DNA from 4 places in the Streptomyces sp. TLI_55 genome. Region 1 is predicted to be linked to each of the others. Evidence: riboswitches for the same ligand, from Rfam matches in the RefSeq annotation. Region 1 holds a riboswitch; each other region holds the start of a gene.

Region 1 (5,269 bases):
TGGAGATCGCCCCCAACGGCCGCACCTGGCTCCTGACCGGGCCCGCCAGCAGCTATGCCGTCCACCTCACCGAGGGCGACGAGCTGCTGCATCTGCACTGGGGCCCCACCATCGCCCTGGCCGACGCCGAGGCGCTCGCGATCCGTCCGCTGCCCGACTACTGGGCCTTCGAGTCCCCGCTCGACGGACGCGAGGAGTATCCGGTCGAGGGCGGGCCCCGCTTCGTCCGGCCCGCCCTTTCGGTGCGCACCGACGAGCGCCGCGGCACCGAGTGGAGCTTCGAGGCGTACGAGACCGATGCCGACGCCGACGAGCTGCGGCTGCGGTTCCGGGACGGCGGTCTCGTCGTCACGCTGCACTACCGGATGCGCGGCGACGTGGTGGAGCGCTGGACCACCCTGGAGAACCAGGGCGAGGACGCCCTGGAGCTGCTGCGCGCCGACTCCGCCACCTGGACGCTGCCCGACCGCGAGGACTGGCGGCTCTCCCAGCTGCACGGCCGCTGGGCCGCCGAGTCCCGGCTCGTGCGCGCCCCCCTCACCTACGGTGAGAAGGTCATCGGCAGCCGCCGCGGCCACACCAGCCACCAGCACCTGCCCTGGGTCGCCCTCGACACCGACGCCGGCGAGGAGCGCGGCGAGGTCTACGCCTGCGCGCTCGGCTGGTCGGGCTCCTGGCGGATCGCGGTGGCCCAACTCCCCGACGCGCGCGTGCAGATCACCGGCGGCGCCGGGTACGACGAGTCGGGGCTGCTGAGCCTGGGGGCGGGAGAGTCGTTCACGACCCCCGTCTTCGCCGGGCTGTGGAGCGACGGCGGCTTCGGCGGCGCCAGCCGCGCGTGGCACGCCTACCAGCGGACGTACGTCATCCCGGACGCCGACCAGGACCGGCCGGTGCTGTTCAACTCCTGGGAGGCCACCGCGTTCGACATCTCCGAGGAGCAGCAGGGGAGCCTCGCGCGGCGGGCCGCGGCCATCGGCGTCGAGCTGTTCGTCGTCGACGACGGCTGGTTCGGCACCCGCACCAGCGACCGCGCCGGACTCGGCGACTGGACGGTCAACCCCGACCGCTTCCCGGGCGGCCTGAAGCCCCTCGCCGACTACGTGCACGGGCTCGGCATGCAGTTCGGCATCTGGGTCGAGCCCGAGATGGTCAACCCGGACAGCGACCTTTATCGGGCCCACCCCGACTGGGTGCAGTTCCAGCCGGGACGAAAGCGGACGGAACTGCGCAATCAGCTCGTCCTCAACCTCGCGCGCGAGGACGTCCAGGAGTACCTGTGGGGGCAGCTCGACGCCCTGCTGTCCAGCGCCCCGATCGACTACGTGAAGTGGGACTTCAACCGCTGCTTCACCGACGCGGGCTGGCCCGGCGAGGCCTATCCGCAGCGGCTGTGGGTCGACCATGTGCACGCCTTCTACGCCCTGTTGGACCGGCTGCGGGCCGCTCACCCCGGTGTCGCCTTCGAGTCCTGCTCGGGCGGTGGCGGCCGGATCGACCTCGGCGTGATGAGCCGCACGGACCAGGTGTGGACCTCCGACAACACCGACCCCCTCGACCGGCTCGCCATCCAGCACGGCTTCAGTCAGATCCACCCCGCGCGCGTGATGGCGGCCTGGGTCACCGACAGCCCCAACACCCAGCTCAACGGGCGGGTCAGCTCGCTGCGCTTCCGGTTCGTCAGCGCCATGGCGGGGGTGCTCGGCGTCGGCGGTGACCTCGCGGAGTGGACCGAGGAGGAGCTCGCAGAGGCCCGCGAGTGGGTGGAGCTCTACAAGGACATCCGGCCGCTCGTGCAGCGCGGCGACCAGTACCGGCTGCGGGCGCCGCAGGGTGACGGCCTGAGCGCCGTGCAGTACGTCCTCGGGGACGAGACCGTCGTCCTGGCCTGGCTCCAGTCGCAGCGGTACGGCGAACCCGTTCCGGCGCTGCGGCTGCGCGGCCTCGACCCCACCGCCGCGTACGAATGCCGCGAAACGGGCGAAATTTACAGAGGTGCCGTATTGCTGCATCACGGTCTGCGGGTGGGATTGCGGGGCGATCTGGATGCGGCAGTTCTACGGCTGCGTCGCATCTGAGCTTTCTGTCCGAATTGGCAGCTTCCATAGCTTTCATTCCAACTCGCTCTGGAATTAGGGAAGCTGTGAAAACGGCACGTGAGCAGCGTCATATCGGTGACCCTGAGTCGTCCGTCATGTTCACGTAATTCGCGTTCAAAATCTGGGTGATTGCGTTTCCGGAAGGCCCGCCGATGCACGGAGGGTGACCGTGAATTCCGCGGCGGATCAAGAGGAACGCAATCACCCTGGAACCTCTTACTTGTCCCTTTGCGTCTTCCTCGCTTACGTTCGCCACCAATCCGGACGGACGCCCAATCCTGCCGCCGACCGGAATCCGCACAACTCACCCGTGAACGGCAGGAGCGGGGGACCCACAGGTACAACCGCCTGGACCGGTCTTCCGGAACAGGCTTGGGGTTAAGTCGCACCTCGGTGCGTCCGGACATCTCCAGTCCGCACCCGACAGCTCACCTCGCAGGCGCCGGAGAGGAATTCGTCATGCCCGCGAAGGGTAAGCACCGCCGCCCCAAGTCCCAGCGGCTCACCCGCTCGATCGCCGTCGCCGGAACCGGTGGCGCCGCACTCGCCCTGCCTCTGATGGGGGCCGCCGGCGCTCACGCGGCCACCGGCCAGTCCGTGGCGCAGTCGGTTTCGGAAAAGGCCGTCCGGTCCGTTCCGGTCGCCGCGAAGACGGCGACCGAGAAGGCCACGCAGAAGAAGGACGCCGCGAACACCGCGACCGTGCGCACCTATTCGGTGAAGGCCGGCGACTACCTCTCGAAGATCGCCGACGAGCAGAACGTCACCGGCGGCTGGAAGAAGCTGTACTCGGACAACCGCGAGGCCGTCGGTTCCGACCCCTCGCTCATCCACCCCGGTCTGAAGCTCACGCTGGGCAAGAAGGCAGCGGCGAGCACCGAGAAGTCCGCCGACACCTCCGGCGGCACGCAGAAGTCGTCCTCCTCCTCGTCGTCGGAGAAGACGACCGCCACCCAGAGCAGCGAGACGACCAGTTCCAGCGGCTTCACCCTCCCGGTCTCCGGCGCCACCGTCGGCACGGGCTACCACGTGGCCGGCAGCATGTGGTCCAGCGGCTACCACACGGGCGTCGACTTCGTCGTCCCGACCGGCACCCCGCTGAAGGCCGTGGGCGCGGGCACCGTCGTCTCCGCCGGCTGGGGCGGCGCGTACGGCAACCAGGTCGTCATCAGGCTCGCCGACGGCTACTACGCGCAGTACGCCCACCTGTCGGCGCTCTCGGTCTCGGCCGGCCAGACCGTCACCGAGGGGCAGCAGGTCGGCCTCTCCGGTGCCACCGGCAACGTGACCGGTCCGCACCTCCACTTCGAGATCCGGACGACGCCGGACTACGGCTCGGACATCGACCCGGTCGGGTACCTCCGCTCGAAGGGCGTCGCCGTCGGCTGACGCTCCCCCGATGCCACCGAAGGCCGGATCCCGATCCCCGGGTCCGGCCTTCGGTGTGTGGTCTTGCCGTTTCATGATCGGTTCATTGCGGTCTTGTGGCGCGGCTGCCCAAAGCGTCGACAGGGAGGCGAGGGTGGGACCACAGTGATCTCCGAAGCGATGCAAGCGCTTTCTGTCCGTCATGGCATCCGCACCCGCATCCGGAGGTCCCCGTGCCCGGCGTCGACCGACGCACCGTCATCAAGGGCGCCGCAGCCGCGGCCGCCGCGGCCCAGTTCTCCTGGGCGCTGTCCCGCACCGCCGCCGCGGCGGACGCCGACGCCACCGAACTGCACTGGCTGGAGGGCTCGGCGCCCGACGTCCACGCCAGCACCGCCTGGGGTGTGCCGTGGGCGCGCGGCGCGTACCGGCCCGAGCAGTCCTTCCGGCTGACGACCGCCGCGGGCGACGACGTCCCCGTCCAGAGCTGGGTCACCGGCTACTGGCCCGACGGCTCGGTGAAGTGGACGGCACACGCCCTCGCGCCGGGCGCACCGAAGGCCTCCGCCTACAAGCTGGCGGCGGGCACCCCGGCCGCGCCGGAGCAGCGGGTCACGGTCACCCGGTCCGCGGGCCGCGTCGAGGTGTCGACCGGCGTCATCACGGCCGTGTTCGGTGCCAAGGGCTCCGACACCGTCGTACGGAGTGTGCGGCGCGGGTCGGCCGAGATCGCCCGGAACGGCAAGCTGGTCGCCCTGCGGCAGGAGTCGGTGCGGGAGGGCGCGGACGTCTCGCACTTCGCCGGCCGGGTCGAGAAGGTCGAGGTGGAGCAGGACGGTCCGGTCCGGGCCGTCGTCCGCGTCGAGGGCCGACACCGCGACGGCGGGCGGGCCTGGCTGCCGTACACGCTGCGCTTCTCCTTCTTCGCCGGTGCCGACTCCTTCCGTCTCGTGCACACCTTCGTCTGGGACGGCGAGCAGACGCCGGGCTCGGACCAGGGGGACTTCCTGCGCGGTCTGGGCGTCCGCTTCACCGTGCCGCTGAGCGACCGGCCCTACGACCGCCATGTGCGGTTCGCCGACTCCGGGGGCGGTCTGTTCAGCGAGGCCGTCCAGGGCATCACCGGACTGCGCCGCGACCCCGGGGCGGCGGTCCGCGCGGCCCAGATCGCCGGTGAGCGGCTGCCCGACATCTCGACCTGGGACCCCCGAGTCGCCGACCGCCTCGCCTACATCCCGACCTGGGGCGACCACACCCTGACCCAGCCCAATGCCGACGGCTACACCGTCCGCAAGCGCACCAAGGCGGGCTACGGCTGGATCCACGCCGCGGCCGGCCGCCGGGCCGGAGGCCTCGGTTACGTCGGCGGCGCGAGCGGCGGACTCTCCTTCGGTCTGCGGGACTTCTGGCAGCGCCACCCGGCCCAACTGGACGTGCGCGGAGCGGCGGGAGACGCCGCCGAGGCCACCGTATGGCTGTACTCGCCGGAGGCCCAGCCGCTCGACCTGCGCTTCTACCACGACGGGTTGGGGCAGGACACGTACGAGGAGCAGTCCGACGGCGGTCTGGAGATCACGTACGAGGACTACGAGCCCGGCTTCGGCACTCCCTACGGCATCGCGCGGACGAGTGAACTGACCTTCTGGGCCGTCGAGAAGACCCCCTCCGCCGCTGTTCTCGCCGCGCAGGCCGCCGCCGTCGCGACCCCGCCGTTCCTCACCGCGACACCCCAACGACTGCACGCTGCGGGGGTGTTCGGCGACTGGGCGCCCGTCGACCGTTCCAACGCGGCGCGTGCGGCG
Region 2 (5,269 bases), 2.1 Mb from region 1:
GATGTCCGTGCACACCGGCATCGACTTCCCGGTCTCGTACGGCACGACCGTGATGGCCGCGACGGACGGCACGGTCCGGACGCAGTGGAACAGCGCCTACGGCAACATGATGATCGTGACCGCGAAGGACGGCACGGAGACGTGGTACTGCCACCTCTCCAGCTACCGCGTCGCCTCCGGTACGACGGTCAAGGCCGGCGACCCGATCGCGTACAGCGGCAACTCGGGCAACTCCACCGGCCCGCACCTGCACTTCGAGGTCCGCCCGGCCGGCGGCTCGGCGATCGACCCACTGCCGTGGCTGAGGAGCCACGGCTTGGATCCAACGTAAGCATCAGGTTTTTAGGGGCGCGGGGCTGAGTCGATCAGCGGCTCCGCCGCGGGGCGCGACCAGCCCCCACCGGCCCGCAGCCGGAAAGCCCCCGTACCGCTACAGCTTCTCCACCGGCGCATACCGCAAGAGCAACCGCTTCGGCTTGGCCTCGCCAAAGTCGATCGTCGCCTCCGCGTTCGCCCCCGTGCCCTTCACCGCCATGACCGTGCCCAGCCCGAACTGGTCATGGGTGACGCGGTCACCCACGGCCAGCGAGACCACCGGCTTCTCCGACGAACGGCTCGTGGCGAAGCCGGACGCACCCCGCGCCGAGGAGCGGGAGCGGGAGGACGACAGCGTGGACGCGACACCCGAGACCGGGCCCGCCGGGGCCGCGGTGGCGCCCATGCGCTTCCACTCCACGTGCTGCTCCGGGATCTCCGACAGGAAGCGCGAGGGCGGGTTGTACGACGGCTGCCCCCAGGCGCTGCGCAGCGAGGAGCGGGTCAGGTACAGCCGTTCCCGCGCGCGCGTGATGCCGACGTACGCGAGCCGCCGCTCCTCCTCCAGCTCCTTGGTCTGGCCGAGGGCGCGCATGTGCGGGAAGACGCCGTCCTCCATGCCGGTGAGGAAGACGACCGGGAACTCGAGTCCCTTGGCGGTGTGGAGCGTCATCAGGGTGATGACGCCGGAGCCGTCCTCGTCCTCGTCGGGGATCTGGTCGGAGTCGGCGACGAGCGCGACCCGCTCCAGGAAGGCGGCGAGCCCGGGGGACTCCTCGCCCTCCGCCGTCTCCTGCTCGAACTCCAGGGCCACGGCGGCGAGTTCCTGGAGGTTCTCGATCCGGGTCTCGTCCTGCGGGTCGGTGGAGGCCTGCAACTCGGCGAGATAGCCGGTGCGTTCGAGCACCGCCTCCAGGACCGTCGCCGGTCCCGCGCCGGAGTCGACGATCGTACGGAGCTCCTCCATCAGCACGTTGAACCGCTTCACGGCGTTCGTCGACCGCGCGGCCATGCCGTAGGCCTCGTCGACGCGCTTGAGGGCCTGCGGGAAGCTGATCTTCTCGCGCTGGGAGAGGGCGTCGATCATCGCCTCGGCGCGCTCGCCGATGCCCCGCTTGGGGACGTTGAGGATGCGCCGCAACGGCACCGAGTCCTCGGGGTTGGCGAGGACGCGCAGGTAGGCCAGGACGTCCCGGACCTCCTTGCGCTCGTAGAAGCGGACGCCGCCGACGACCTTGTAGGGCAGGCCGACGCGGATGAAGATCTCCTCGAAGACTCGGGACTGGGCGTTGGTGCGGTAGAAGACGGCGACATCGCCGGCCTTCGCCTCGCCCGCGTCCGTGAGTCGGTCTATCTCGTCGGCGACGAACTGCGCCTCGTCGTGCTCGGTGTCGGCGACGTAGCCGGTGATGCGCGCGCCGGCGCCCGCGTTGGTCCACAGGTTCTTGGGGCGGCGGGACTCGTTGCGCTCGATGACCGCGTTGGCGGCGGACAGGATCGTCTGGGTGGAGCGGTAGTTCTGCTCCAGCAGGATCGTCGTCGCGCTCGGGTAGTCCTCCTCGAACTGGAGGATGTTGCGGATCGTCGCGCCGCGGAAGGCGTAGATCGACTGGTCGGCGTCACCGACGACGCAGAGCTCGGCGGGCGGGACGTCGAACTCGTTCGGCGGGACGTCCTCGTCGTGCGCACCCGTCCCGACCAGTTCCCTGACCAGGGCGTACTGGGCGTGGTTGGTGTCCTGGTACTCGTCGACCAGGACGTGCCGGAAGCGGCGGCGGTAGTGCTCGGCGACATCGGGGAACGCCCGCAGCAGGTTGACCGTCGTCATGATCAGGTCGTCGAAGTCGAGGGCGTTGGCCTCGCGCAGCCGCGACTGGTACATGGCGTAGGCCTGGGCGAGGGTCTTCTCGAAGCCGTCGGTGGCCTGGGCGGCGAAGTCCTCCTCGTCGATCAGCTCGTTCTTGAGGTTGCTGATCTTGGCGCTGAAGGACTTGGGCGGGAAGCGCTTGGGGTCGAGGTCGAGGTCACGGCAGACCAGGGCCATGAGGCGCTTGGAGTCGGCGGCGTCGTAGATCGAGAACGACGACGTGAAGCCGAGCTTCTTCGACTCCCTCCGCAGGATGCGCACGCACGCGCTGTGGAAGGTCATCACCCACATCGCGTTCGCGCGCGGGCCGACGAGCTGCTCGACGCGCTCCTTCATCTCGCCCGCGGCCTTGTTGGTGAAGGTGATCGCGAGGATCTGCCCCGGGTGGACGTTCCGCTCGGCCAGCAGGTAGGCGATGCGGTGCGTGAGCACGCGCGTCTTGCCGGAGCCGGCGCCGGCCACGATGAGCAGCGGGGTGCCGGAGTGCACGACGGCGGCCCGCTGGTTCTCGTTGAGCCCCTCGATCAGCGCGGCCGCGTCCAGGGCCGGGCGCGGGGCGCCGTCGCGGTAGTACGCGTCCCGGTCCGGCGGCACGTCGAACTTCCCGCCGAACAGATCGTCCGGAACGGTTTCCGGTCCGTGCTCGTCCTCGGGCGGCGGCGGGGGTTCCTCCTCGTGGCCCTGGGGGGCCTGGAGGTTCGCCAGGAAGCTGTCGTCAAAGAGGCCTGTCATCGCTCTCCGAGTCTAGAGCTCCCCACTGACACCCCGCCCCCGCCCCGAGAATTCGGGCCCTCTCACCCTCCAGGAACCCTCCGTCACGTTCCGTGAGAAACCGCGCGATCTTCTCCCCCGCCCGCCCAAGGTCACGAAAATGTATCGGGCCTATCGGACATCAACCTTCACAGGGGCCACACCCGTTGGCTACCGTGCCGGTCAGGCCGTACGACCCCCACCGGCGAACGTCGCCGGGCCGCGCGGCCTCCGCCGAGTCCGGTGCGCCGCATGGCAGCCGGAGCCGGGGACCCACACCGACCTTGGGGTGAATCGGCCCGCCTCCCTCTCGGGGGACGGCCGTAGGGCACACCTTCCGAACCACCCGCCCGAACCCGACAGCTAACTCGGTAGGCGGAACATGGAAGGAGTCGCCTCCCTTGGCGTCGCACGCAAGGCCACGTCCTGCGGGAACGCGCGTAGCAGGCATACGCACCCCCGCGCTCGCAACGGCCGCCCTCACCTCCGTGGCCCTGCTCTCCCAGACGGCCACCGCCGCCCCCTCGGCCGACGACAAGCCGAGCCTGGAGGAAGTCGAGAAGAAGGTCGACGACCTCTACCGGCAGGCGGAGTCGGCGACCGAGAAGTACAACTCGGCCAAGGAGAAGACCGCCACGCAGCGCAAGGAGGTCGACACCCTCCTCGACGACGTCGCCCAGCGCACCCAGAAGCTCAACGAGGCCCGCGAGGAGCTCGGTTCCTTCGCCGCGGCCCAGTACCGCACCGGTGCCTCCGCGCCCGACACCGCGACCTTCCTGCTCGCGGACACCCCGCAGGACTACTTCGACCAGACGCAGCTGATGGGCCGCATGACGGACCGCCAGAAAGGCGCGGTCGACGACTACATCAGCGCGCAGTCCGCGACGATGAAGAAGCGCCAGGAGGCCACCAAGAGCCTCGAGACGCTCACCGACTCGCAGGCCGACCTGAAGACCGCCAAGGCGACCGTCCAGCGCAAGCTCTCCGCCGCGCGCGAGCTGCTGTCGCAGCTGACCGCCGAGGAGAAGGCGCGGCTCGCGGCGATCGAGAAGAAGAAGCGGGAGGAGGCCGCCCGCAAGGCCGCGGAGCTGGCCGAGCAGCAGAAGGCGGCGGAGCAGAAGGCGAGCCCCTCCCCCTCCGAAACCACCCAAACCACCCAAACCGCCGACTCCTCCTACGCCACCAAGGCCGACAAGGCGCTCGCCTTCGCCCGCGCGCAGGTCGGCAAGCCGTACGTCTGGGGCGCCACCGGCCCCGGCTCCTACGACTGCTCCGGCCTCACCCAGGCCGCCTGGAACGCCGCCGGCATCTCCCTCCCCCGCACCACCTACGACCAGGTGAACTTCGGCACCACGGTCTCCCTCGCCAACGCGCAACCCGGTGACCTGGTCTTCTTCTACGACGACGTCTCCCACGTCGGCCTCTACATCGGCAACGGCATGATGATCCACGCGCCGAAGCCGGGGGCGTACGTCCGCGAGGAGTCGATCTACTACGACGGCGAGTCGGCGATCCACAGCGTGGTGCGCCCGGCCTAGGCTTCGCGCCCCCGCACCCCCGCGCTCTTTTCTTCACGCCCGCGCGCGTGCCCCGCTCTCAACCCCCCGCGCGCTCCTTAGCATCACTTTCATGCCCGAGACGCCCCATACCTCCCCCCTCCGCACCTGGTGGGCGCAGCGCCCGCCCGCCGCCGGTTCCGCGGTGATGGCGACCGGCATCCTGTCGGTCGCCCTGCACCTGACGGGGTACGAGGTGATGTCCCGCATCGCCCTGGTGCTGGCGTGCGTGGCCTGGGTGGTGCTGGCCGCCGACTTCGCCGTACGACTACTGCGGGAGCGGTCGCGCTGGGTGGCGGAGGCCGAGACGCCGGGCGCGCTCACGGCGATCGCGGCGACCACGGTGCTCGGCACCCGCTTCTCCGCCCTGGGCTGGCAGCGGCTCGCCGAGGCGCTGCTGGCGCTGGCGACGGTGCTGTGGCCGGTGCTGGTCGTGCTGGTCATGGGGCACTGGAAGCGGCGGATGCCGGGCGCGGTGTTCCTGATCTGCGTGGCGACGCAGGGCCTGGCCGTGCTCGGCGCGACGCTCGCGGGCGCGATCTCGACGGCGTGGCTCGCGCACGCGGCGCTGGTGCTGTTCTGGCTGGGCCTGGTCTTCTACGGCCTCGCCCTGGCCCACTTCGATCTGCGCCAGGTGGCGACGGGCGCCGGGGACCAGTGGGTGGCCGGCGGGGCGATGGCCATCTCGGCGCTGGCGGGGTCGAAGCTGATCGCGGCCGACAGCGCGAGCCTGTACCTGTGGAACGCCGACGACCGAGGCGTCCTTCGCGCGGTCACCGTA
Region 3 (5,269 bases), 2.3 Mb from region 1:
CAAGGTCGGCATGTTCGGCATCTCCTGGGGCGGCTTCAACTCCCTCCAGATCGCGGCCCTCGCACCCGAGCCGCTCAAGGCCGTCGTCACGGTCTGCTCCACGGACGACCGCTATGACAACGACGTGCACTACATGGGAGGTTCCGTCCTCGCCGTCGACATGCACGCCTGGGCCGCGACCATGCTGGCCTTCGTCTCCCGGCCGCCGGACCCGCAGTACGCGGGCCTGGCCTGGCGGGACATGTGGCTCAAGCGCCTGGAGCACATCGACCCGTTCATCCACACCTGGCTGGACCACCAGACCAGGGACGCCTACTGGCGGCACGGCAGCGTCTGCGAGGACTACGGCGCGATCGACGCGGCGGTCCTGGCGGTGGGCGGCTGGCACGACCCGTACCGCGACACGGTGCTCAGGCTGGTCGAGCATCTGCCGCCGGACCGGGTCCGCGGGCTGGTCGGCCCCTGGTCCCACCAGTACCCCGACCGCGGGCTGCCGCCGGGCCCGGCGATCGGCTTCCTCCAGGAGACCCTGCGCTGGTGGGACCAGCACCTCAAGGGCGTCGACACCGGCGTCATGCGGGAACCCCTGCTGCGGTCCTGGATCAGCGACTCCCACCGCCCCGCCACGGTCTACGACACGCTCCCCGGCCGCTGGGTCGGCGAGCCGGCCTGGCCCTCCCCGCACGTCACGACGGTCTCGTACGGCCTCCAGGGCGCCCCTGTCCTCGTCCGCTCCCCGCAGCACACGGGCGTGGACGCCGGGCGTTTCTTCCCGTTCGGGAACGACGCCGATCTGCCGCCGGATCAGCGGGAGGAGGACGCCCGGTCGGCCTGCTTCGAGTTCGCGGTGGGTGAGGAGACATGGGTGCTGGGGCGGCCCCGGGTGCGGTTGCGGGTGACGTGCGAGGTGCCGCGCGGACAGGTGATCGCACGGCTGTGCGATGTGGCGCCGGACGGGTCGTCGACGCTGGTCACCCGGGGCGTGCTGAACCTGTCGGCCCGGCACGGGCGGGACCGGGCGGTGCCGTGGGAGCCGGGGGCGAGCGGGGAGGTCGTCTTCGAGCTGAACGGCATCGGGCATGTCTTCCCGCCCGGGCACCGCATCCGGCTCGCGGTCTCCTCCGCGTACTGGCCGTGGATCTGGCCGCAGCCCGAGTCCGAGGCCGGCTTCACGCTGGACCCGGCCGGCAGCTTCCTCGAACTGCCGGTCAGGACACATGACGTGGACTCGGACACCGGCATCGGCTTCGGCGAGCCCGAGCAGTCGGAACCCCTGGGCGTGAACTACCCGGCCACCCTCGACGAGCCCCGCCCCGAGCGGCTGGTCGTACGGGATGTCGCCAAGGGCGAGTGGCGGCTGGAGGTCGACCCGCGCTACGGCGGCACCCGCTTCTACCCCGACGGCCTGGAGTTCACCGAGGACGCACTGGAGACGTACACGATCCAGGAGTCGGACCCGCTGTCGGCCCGCGCCCGCTCGGTCTGGTCGATCCGGCTGCACCGGCCGGAGCTGGGCTGGGACACCACCGTCCGCACCCGCTCGGAGATCACCTGCGAGGCGACCGCGTTCCTGACCTCCAACGAGGTGATCTGCAGCGAGGGCGGCGAGGTGGTCTTCCACCGGACCTGGGAGAAGCGGATTCCACGAAGCGCCGGTTAACCGCCAGTTGAGGGTTTATTGCCCGATTTGCCGTTCTCGTTCTCGACGGTGAGTTGGCTCACTTCACCCTGCCCTCACCTTGTCCGAAAACCCCGGAATTCCGGGGCGCACAAGCCGGACACCAAGGTCAACAGGTGCGATCTGTGAATCCGGTACTTGTTTCGGACATGTGCAGTCGCATACGTTCCGGGCCCGGGCGGACGCCGAATCCTGCCGCCGCCCGTAGACCGCTCACCTCACTCAGAGAACTTCACGGCAGGAGCGGGGGACCCAGGTAAGTCGCCGGGCCGGACGTCTTCGGACATACCGGTACGGCTCGGGGTGAAGTCATGCCTTCTCGGGCATGGCCGGGCAGCTCCCGCCCGAACCCGACAGCTCACCTCGCAGGCGCCGGAGAGGAACTTCGTCATGCGTCTGTCCCGCAAGCTCGCCGTCACCGGTGCCGCCGTCGCCGCACTCGCCTTCCCCGTCGTCGGCGCGACCACCGCGTCCGCGGCCACCACCACCACGGTCACCGCCACCTCGCTCGGCTACTCCGACACCCTCGACGGCTGGATCCGCGCCTCGCTCCAGGTCATGGCGCAGAACGGCATTCCCGGCACGTACGACGGCATCTACCGCAACGTCATCCGTGAGTCCTCGGGCAACCCGTACGCCATCAACAACTGGGACTCCAACGCCGCCGCGGGCACGCCCTCCAAGGGCCTGCTCCAGGTGATCGACCCGACGTTCAACGCGTACCACGTGGCCGGCACGTCGTGGGACTCCTACGACCCGGTCGCGAACATCACCGCGGCCTGCAACTACGCGGCCGCGGTCTACGGCTCGATCGACAACGTGTACGGCGCGTACTGAGGTCCGGTCGTCCAGCCTCTCGCCGAGGGCTAGTTGAAGAGTCTTTCGAGGACGACGGCGATGCCGTCGTCCTCGTTCGACAAGGTCACCTCGTCGGCCACGGCCTTGAGTTCGGGGTGGGCGTTGGCCATCGCGACGCCGTGGGCCGCCCAGTCGAACATGGGGATGTCGTTGGGCATGTCACCGAAGGCGATCGTGTCCCGCGACCCCAGGCCGAGGTGCTCGGCTGCCAGCGCGAGGCCCGTCGCCTTGGTGATGCCGCATGGCTGGAGTTCGACGGTGCCGGGGCCCGACATCGTCACCGTCGCGAGGGAACCGACGACTCCGCGCGCGGTCGCCGCCAACTCGTCGTCGGACAGGGCCGGGTGGCGCAGCAGCACCTTGCTGATCGGCTCGCACCACAGGTCGTCGCGGCGGCCCACCCGCACGGCGGGCAGGGTCGGGTGCGGCATCAGATACCCCGGCTCGATGAGCGTGAGCCCGTCGACCCCGTCCTGGTCCACGGCCGCATACACCTGCCCCACCTCGGCCTCGATCTTGCCGAGCGCGGTCTCGGCCAACTCCCGGTCCAGGGTGACCGACCACAGCAGACGGTCCGCGCCGGCGTCGTAGACCTGCGCACCCTGCCCGCACACCGCGAGCCCGGTGCTGCCGAGGTCGTCGAGGAGCGGCCGCACTCTCGGGGCCGGTCGGCCGGTCACCACCAGATGCCGGGCCCCGGCCGACGTCACCCGCGCGAGTGCGGCGAGCGACCGGTCGGAGAGCGTGTCGTCGCCTCGGAGGAGGGTTCCGTCGAGGTCGGTGGCGACGAGTGAATATGCGGTGGGTGCGGCCATGATCAGAGAATACGGATGGAATCCCCCACCGACTCGACGCGAACCGGACGGCCGCACCTTTCACATCCGTTGACACCGGCTCCGGTTGGGAGTCGGCGGGGCACCGCGCACCACCGGTTGCGTCGGCCTGTGGGTGAGATGCTCGCGGGGTGACCGATCACCCGGAGACCTTCCTGAGCCATCTGCGGACCGCCGCGGCCGGCATCCTCGAACGCTTCCCCGAGCAGCTCAAGCCCGAGATCTACGCCCTGTCCTTCCGCATCTGGCGCCTCGACGACGACGACCGCCACCCGTACGTGGCCATCGGCTACAACACCGAGAGCCAGTACGAGCGGGAGACGTACCCGGGTGACGAGGGCGAGGTCCGCTGGAACTACGCCTACTGGCTCCTCGACGGCTTCGAGATGCTCGGCAACGTCCCCGAGGATCCGGTGGGCAGCCGGGTGTACGTGGAAGAGGTCAAGCAACTCGGTGTCTGGTACGACGGCGAGTTCGACCTCGACCGGGTCCTGGACGACGACGACCTCCGCGCCCGCACCGACCTCCTCCGCCGGCACTTCCAGGACGCCGTCATCGACCTCGCCCGCCACCTCCACGCCGACGGAGTGATCGAGAAGACCCTCGGCCGCCAACTCCCCGTCGTCGTCTTCGACATGGACCGCCCCGGCTGGGAGGCCCACGCGACGGAGTACGCCAACCCGCCGGAGCTGATCGAGGAGTTCATGGCGTGGCTGCGGGAGTCCGGGGAGATCTGATCCGTCGGCCCTACCCGTGGGCCGCCGCCAGATGCCGCGCCAGCCGCGGTGAGGCGAACTCCGTGCCGCACACGAAGCGCATCACCGGTCCGTACGACGACGCCGACGGCAGGCCCGTGAAGTACAGGCCCGGCACCGAGGAGACGTATCCGGCGCCGAGCCTGGGCGCGCCGCGGCTGACCGCGAGCCGGGTGCGCAGTTCAGGGCCGAGGAAGTCCATCGCGGCGACGTCGACGCGGTAGCCGGTCGCGGCTATGACGTGGTCGGCGGCCAGGCGTTCGGTGCGGCCGGTGTGGGTGAGGACGGACAGTGACGGGTGGCCGGCCGCGGTGTCGGCCTTGAGGACGCGGCGGACCTCGCTGACCCGGACCTTGTCCTCGAAGCGGTCGCGCAGCCACCAGGCGCCGAGTGGACCGAGGACGCGGCGGACCAGGTAGTGGCGGGCTCCTTCCGGGAGGCGGCGGTAGGGGTGGGGGTAGTAGCTGAGCGCCCACAGGGACCAGGCGCGGCCGAACGGGGACTCCGGGCGCAGCCGGGGCTGCTTCCAGGGCGGGGCCCCGAAGGCGACGCTGCCCCGGCCGCGCGCCACGACCCTGACCTGGGCGCCGGCCTCCGCCGCGAGGGCCGCCGTCTCCAGCGCCGACTGACCGGCCCCGACGACGATGAGCTCGCGGCCGGAGAAGCGGCTGAGGTCGTGGTGCTGGGAGCTGTGGGAGACGGGGCCGGTCGGGCTGGGTCCGTCGGGCAGGGTCAGCTCCGGGGGCAGCTGCGCGAGCCCCGACAGGCCGGTGGCGACGACGACCGCGCGGGCGCTGAACGACTCGCCCGAATCCAGCTTCAGTGCGAAGCCCTGGCTCTTGTCGCGGTCCACGGACACGACCCGCACCCGCTCCAGCTCGGGCACCAGCTTCTGCTGGAACCACTCGCCGTAGGCGATGAAGGTCTCCACGGGGATGATGTCCTCGTCCGTCACCAGCCGCGGTATGCCCGCCGCGTCGCAGTAGTCGACCAGGGTGTGGCCCGGCTGCGGGGCGTCGAGGCTGGAGGCCACCGGGGTGGACTTGAGGAGCATGCCGGCGGGCATGTGGTCGCGCCAGCTCACCATGGGTTCGCCGAAGACACGGACAGGGATGCCGCGGGCCCTGAGATGTGCGGCGGTCGAC
Region 4 (5,269 bases), 4.0 Mb from region 1:
GGGAGGGAGCCGAGGCCGAGGAATGGTTGCGGCGGGCGGCCGAGGCCGGTCAGACGGAGGGCGCGGGACGGCTCGGGCGGATGCTCGTGGAGCGGGGGGAAGAGAAGGAGGCGGCCGCGTTTCTGGAGACCGCCGCCGAGGCCGGGGACGGGAAGGCGGCGATGCTGCTGGGGAAGGTGCTGCTGGGGCAGACCCGGCGGTGGCTGGAGGTGGGGGCCGAAGCCGATGACCCGGAGGCGGCGCACCTCCTCGGGGATCTGCTGCTCGGCAGCGGTGAGTTCGACGAGGCGTCCCACTGGTACATGAAGGCGGAACAGCGTGGTCACGCGCCTGTCGCCAGGAGCTCCGGTGCGTACGCATTTCTGGAAGGCTGGACAGAGATAGCGGCGGTGTACCTGACGCGAGCGGCAGACGCGGGCGACACGGTGGCGGCCGACTTGCTGAAGCTGGTGCGGGGCGAACCGGCGGACCACGACGCGGAGGAGTACTTCAAGTACCACGGCTCCCGTGCGTATCCGCTCGACGCCACCCACTACGGCCTTGTCATGGAGATGCGGGGCCGGCTCGACCAGGCTCGCGCGGAGTACGAGAAGGCGTACGAGTACGGCGACGCCTACGGCGCCTACCGCCTGGCGGCCCTCCTCGACAAGCAGGGCAACCCCGACGAGGCGAGGACCTGGTACCGCAAAGCCGCCGGCATGGGCCACCCGGCCGCGAAGAAGGCCCTGGCGGAAAACCCGGATACCGTCAAGGAGTGACCGACCACCCCCTCGCCGACCGCACCGCCCCCGAGCTCTTCACCTGGGAGTTCGCCACCGACCCCTACCCCGCCTACGCCTGGCTCCGCGAGCACGCCCCCGTGCACCGCACCCGGCTGCCCAGCGGTGTGGAGGCCTGGTTGGTCACGCGTTACGTCGACGCCAAGCAAGCCCTCGCCGACCAGCGGCTCAGCAAGAACCCCGCGCACCACGACGAGCCCGCGCACGCCAAGGGGAAGACCGGCATCCCGGGGGAGCGCAAGGCGGAGTTGATGACGCATCTGCTCAACATCGACCCGCCGGACCACACCCGGCTGCGTCGGCTCGTCAGCAAGGCGTTCACCCCGCGCAGGGTCGCCGAGTTCGCCCCGCGGGTGCAGGAGTTGACCGACCATCTGATTGATCAGTTCGCCGCCGAGGGGACCGCCGACCTCATCCACGACTTCGCGTTCCCGCTCCCCATCTACGCCATCTGCGACCTGCTCGGCGTCCCGCGTGAGGACCAGGACGACTTCCGGGACTGGGCCGGCATGATGATCCGGCACGGGGGAGGGCCGCGCGGCGGAGTGGCGCGGTCGGTGAAGAAGATGCGCGGCTATCTGCTGGAGCTCATCCACCGCAAGCGCGAGAGCCTGCCCGCCGACCCCGTCCCCGGCGAGGACCTCATCTCCGGCCTCATCCGGGCCTCCGACCACGGCGAGCACCTCACCGAGAACGAGGCCGCGGCGATGGCCTTCATCCTGCTCTTCGCCGGGTTCGAGACCACCGTGAACCTCATCGGCAACGGCACGTACGCCCTGCTCACCCACCCCGACCAGCGCACCCGCCTCCAGGACTCCCTCGCCGCGGGCGAGAGCGGCCTCCTGGAGACCGGCATCGAGGAACTCCTGCGCTACGACGGCCCGGTGGAGCTCGCCACCTGGCGCTTCGCCACCCAGCCCCTCACCATCGGCGGGCAGGACATCGCCCCCGGCGATCCCGTCCTCGTCGTGCTCGCCGCCGCCGACCGGGACCCCGCGCGGTTCGCCGACCCCGACACCCTCGACCTCTCCCGCCGTGACAACCAGCACCTCGGCTACGGCCACGGCATCCACTACTGCCTCGGCGCACCGCTCGCCAGGCTGGAGGGCCAGACCGCGCTCGCCACGCTCCTCACCCGGCTCCCCGACCTCCGACTCGCGGTGGATCCGGCCGATTTGAGATGGCGCGGCGGCCTCATCATGCGTGGATTGCGGACATTGCCGGTCGAGTTCACGCCGACCTCATAAAGTGCCGCATAAGGCACCTGATAGAGCGCCATGGTCCGCTTCACGCCGACCTCATAGCCCACTTCGCGTCAACTCGGCCATTGACGCTGGTCATTGTGAAGGTGACTTCCCCTCACCTCTGTGATCTTCACGTGATCTGCGCGGCATTAACTTGTGACAAGTGATCGTCTGCCGATACGTTCACCAACCAGCGTGGCGCCCAGACTCACCCGCCACGCCGATCACCGCTGTCTCGCGAAAGGTCCCCGCATGCTCTCCGGGAACGGTCGTCACCGTCGCCCCCGCCAGGCTCCGGCACTTCTCGTCGCGGCCGGAGTGACCGGCTCCGCCATCGCGATCCCGCTGCTCGCCGCCACCGGCGCGAGCGCGGCCGACGGCGGCACCTGGGACAAGGTCGCCAAGTGCGAGACCGACGGCTCCTGGAGCCAGAACAACGGTGACGGTTCCTACGGCGGGCTCAGCCTCTCCCAGGACAACTGGGAGAAGTACGGCGGCCTCGACTACGCCCCGAGCGCCGACCTGGCCAGCCGCAATCAGCAGATATCCGTCGCCGAGAAGGTCCTCGCCGACCAGGGTGTCGGCGTCTGGGGCGCCTGTGGGCTGCTCAACGGGCTCAGCAAGGACTCGGGCTCGGCCGACGTCGACACGGGCGTCGGGACCGGTTCGCCCTCGGCGTCCGGTTCCGGCGCGGAGTCCGATACGTCCGGATCGGACTCGGAATCATCCGGGTTGCCCAACTCCGCGGAGTCCGGCTCGTCGGACGACGCTTCCGGCGACACCTCGCCGTCACCCTCCGCCTCCACCGGCGTGGACAAGTCCGCCAAGTCGGACACGTCCGACTCTGGCCCGGCCGCCTCGCAGTCGCCCGACGACTCGCCCACGGTTCCGGCGAATGAGGCCGAATCGGACAACTCGTGGCAAGTGGGCGGCTCTTCGAGCCTCGTCGACATCGGCGCCCTCGGCGGAGACGGCAAGGGCGACGCCAAGAGCGAGAGCGACGCCAGCACCGGCACCGGCCGGCACCGTGGACCGAGCGCCGACGAGAAGACGTACGCCGTCCGCGAGGGCGACACGCTCGCCTCCATCGCCGACTCCCTTGGCCTCGACGGCGGATGGCGTCGGCTCTACGCCCTGAACGAGAAGGTCATCGGTGCCGACCCGAGCGCCATCATGCCCGGTCAGACCCTTGTAGTAGGGGCTGAATAGGGCGAAAACCGGCGGGAGTTCACGTCATGCTTCGCGCTGAATGTCCGGTTTGGCGAAAGTGTGGGATGAGTCTCAGAAGCCCTGATCGTCTTTGAAATCCCGCGGGTTCCGTGTCTACGGTCAACACCGCTCGTCACCACGAGCCCCGGCTGCCGCAACGCCGAATCCTGCCAGCGGCTGTACGGGAACAGTCGTCGCGTCAAGCGCCGTAGGCAGGAGCGGGGGACCCAAGGTAAGCGCCGGGCCCAGCAGTTCACGCTGGACCGGCTTGGGGTTAAGTCGCGCACCGCAGGGTGCGCGGCCGGGCAACTCAACCGGCCCGAACCCGACAGCTCACCTCGCAGGCGTCGGTGAGGGGATCCACCATGCTGTTTTCCGGCAAGGGCAAGCACCGTCGTCCGTCCAAGGCCACCCGCGCCGCCGCTCTGGCCGGCGTGACCGGTGTCGCCATCGCCGCCCCGCTGATGGCGGCCGGCAACGCCTCCGCCGCCACCGCCTCCGAGTGGGACGCCGTCGCCCAGTGCGAGTCGGGCGGCAACTGGTCCATCAACACCGGCAACGGCTACTACGGCGGCCTGCAGTTCTCCGCCTCGACCTGGGCCGCGTACGGCGGCACCGCCTACGCCCCGCAGGCCAACCAGGCCAGCAAGGCGCAGCAGATCGCCGTCGCCGAGAAGGTCCTCGCCTCCCAGGGCAAGGGTGCCTGGCCGGTCTGCGGCACGGGCCTGTCCGGCGCCGCCTACAACGGCGGCAGCTCGTCGTCCTCCGGTTCCACCGGCTCGTCGAGCGGCAGCGACACCAGCACCCGCTCCTCCGAGCAGCCGGCCTCCCGCTCCTCGGAGCGCACGGCCGCGAAGAAGACCGTCACCACCCCGACCGGCAAGAAGGTCAAGAAGGGCGACGGCGAGTACAAGGTCGTCAAGGGTGACACCCTCAGCTCGATCGCCGCGAAGCACAAGGTCAAGGGCGGCTACCAGACCCTGTTCAAGCTGAACAAGGACATCATCGAGGACGCGAACCTCATCTACCCGGGTCAGCAGCTCCACCTGAAGTAATCAGGGGCTCGCGGCTGAACCCGTCCCCCAGACTCCCCGCTCCGGTGCGTGTTCCCCCGTACGCACCGGAGCGGGGTTTTTTGCGCCGCGTTGTGTACTAGGTTTCTTGAACCGTCTTTGTTCCGTTCGGAAACAATTTACGATCGGTTCTGTCCACGGGGCGGTCCACGCGGTGGCCGATCGCCCGGAGCCGGTTAGGCTCGTCTCGCAGAGTCGCTGCGGCAGTGCCGTAGCCGCGTCACATCCCAAGAAGGAGATGCTCGTGCCGTCCATCGACGTCGTCGTAGCCCGGGAAATCCTGGACTCCCGAGGCAACCCCACGGTCGAGGTCGAGGTCGGCCTCGACGACGGCAGCACGGGTCGTGCCGCCGTCCCCTCCGGCGCCTCCACGGGCGCCTTCGAGGCCATCGAGCTCCGCGACGGTGACCCGAACCGCTACCTGGGCAAGGGCGTCGAGAAGGCCGTCCTCGCCGTCATCGAGCAGATCGGCCCGGAGCTGGTCGGCTACGACGCCACCGAGCAGCGGCTGATCGACCAGGCGATGTTCGACCTGGACGCCACCGACAACAAGGGCTCCCTCGGCGCCAACGCCATCCTCGGCGTCTCGCTCGCCGTCGCCCACGCCGCCTCCGAGGCCAGCGACCTCCCGCTCTTCCGCTACCTGGGCGGCCCGAACGCGCACCTGCTGCCCGTTCCGATGATGAACATCCTGAACGGCGGCTCGCACGCCGACTCCAACGTGGACATCCAGGAGTTCATGATCGCCCCGATCGGCGCGGAGTCCTTCTCCGAGGCGCTGCGCTGGGGCACCGAGGTCTACCACACCCTCAAGAAGGTCCTGAAGAGCAAGGGTCTGTCGACCGGCCTCGGCGACGAGGGCGGCTTCGCCCCGAACCTCGAGTCCAACCGCGCCGCCCTGGACCTCATCCTCGAGGCGATCAAGGAAGCCGGTTACATCCCCGGCGAGCAGGTCGCCCTCGCC

The links. Region 1 has a riboswitch for cyclic di-AMP ahead of CRP56_RS35705 (M23 family metallopeptidase). Riboswitches for the same ligand answer to the same signal wherever they lie in the genome.
Region 2: it holds a riboswitch for cyclic di-AMP, as region 1 does, so the genes downstream of both, CRP56_RS26395 (C40 family peptidase) here and CRP56_RS35705 (M23 family metallopeptidase) in region 1, are expected to answer to the same signal.
Region 3: it holds a riboswitch for cyclic di-AMP, as region 1 does, so the genes downstream of both, CRP56_RS25365 (transglycosylase SLT domain-containing protein) here and CRP56_RS35705 (M23 family metallopeptidase) in region 1, are expected to answer to the same signal.
Region 4: it holds a riboswitch for cyclic di-AMP, as region 1 does, so the genes downstream of both, CRP56_RS17425 (LysM peptidoglycan-binding domain-containing protein) here and CRP56_RS35705 (M23 family metallopeptidase) in region 1, are expected to answer to the same signal.

What each region holds. Positions count from the first base shown of each region.
Region 1 covers NZ_OAOJ01000001.1:7,812,234-7,817,502, forward strand. Annotated here, with positions in the region: gene CRP56_RS35700 (alpha-galactosidase) at 1-2,078, shown strand, start outside; cyclic di-AMP (ydaO/yuaA leader) riboswitch at 2,386-2,556, shown strand; gene CRP56_RS35705 (M23 family metallopeptidase) at 2,559-3,488, shown strand; gene CRP56_RS35710 (exo-rhamnogalacturonan lyase family protein) at 3,701-5,269, shown strand, end outside.
Region 2 covers NZ_OAOJ01000001.1:5,700,966-5,706,234, reverse strand. Annotated here, with positions in the region: gene CRP56_RS26405 (M23 family metallopeptidase) at 1-331, shown strand, start outside; gene pcrA (DNA helicase PcrA) at 431-2,914, opposite strand; cyclic di-AMP (ydaO/yuaA leader) riboswitch at 3,169-3,325, shown strand; gene CRP56_RS26395 (C40 family peptidase) at 3,334-4,470, shown strand; gene CRP56_RS26390 (tellurite resistance/C4-dicarboxylate transporter family protein) at 4,562-5,269, shown strand, end outside.
Region 3 covers NZ_OAOJ01000001.1:5,494,611-5,499,879, reverse strand. Annotated here, with positions in the region: gene CRP56_RS25370 (CocE/NonD family hydrolase) at 1-1,660, shown strand, start outside; cyclic di-AMP (ydaO/yuaA leader) riboswitch at 1,883-2,065, shown strand; gene CRP56_RS25365 (transglycosylase SLT domain-containing protein) at 2,069-2,515, shown strand; gene CRP56_RS25360 (HAD family hydrolase) at 2,545-3,351, opposite strand; gene CRP56_RS25355 (hypothetical protein) at 3,501-4,106, shown strand; gene CRP56_RS25350 (FAD-dependent oxidoreductase) at 4,117-5,269, opposite strand, start outside.
Region 4 covers NZ_OAOJ01000001.1:3,783,990-3,789,258, reverse strand. Annotated here, with positions in the region: gene CRP56_RS17440 (tetratricopeptide repeat protein) at 1-758, shown strand, start outside; gene CRP56_RS17435 (cytochrome P450 family protein) at 755-2,026, shown strand; gene CRP56_RS17430 (LysM peptidoglycan-binding domain-containing protein) at 2,276-3,232, shown strand; cyclic di-AMP (ydaO/yuaA leader) riboswitch at 3,427-3,594, shown strand; gene CRP56_RS17425 (LysM peptidoglycan-binding domain-containing protein) at 3,598-4,287, shown strand; gene eno (phosphopyruvate hydratase) at 4,544-5,269, shown strand, end outside.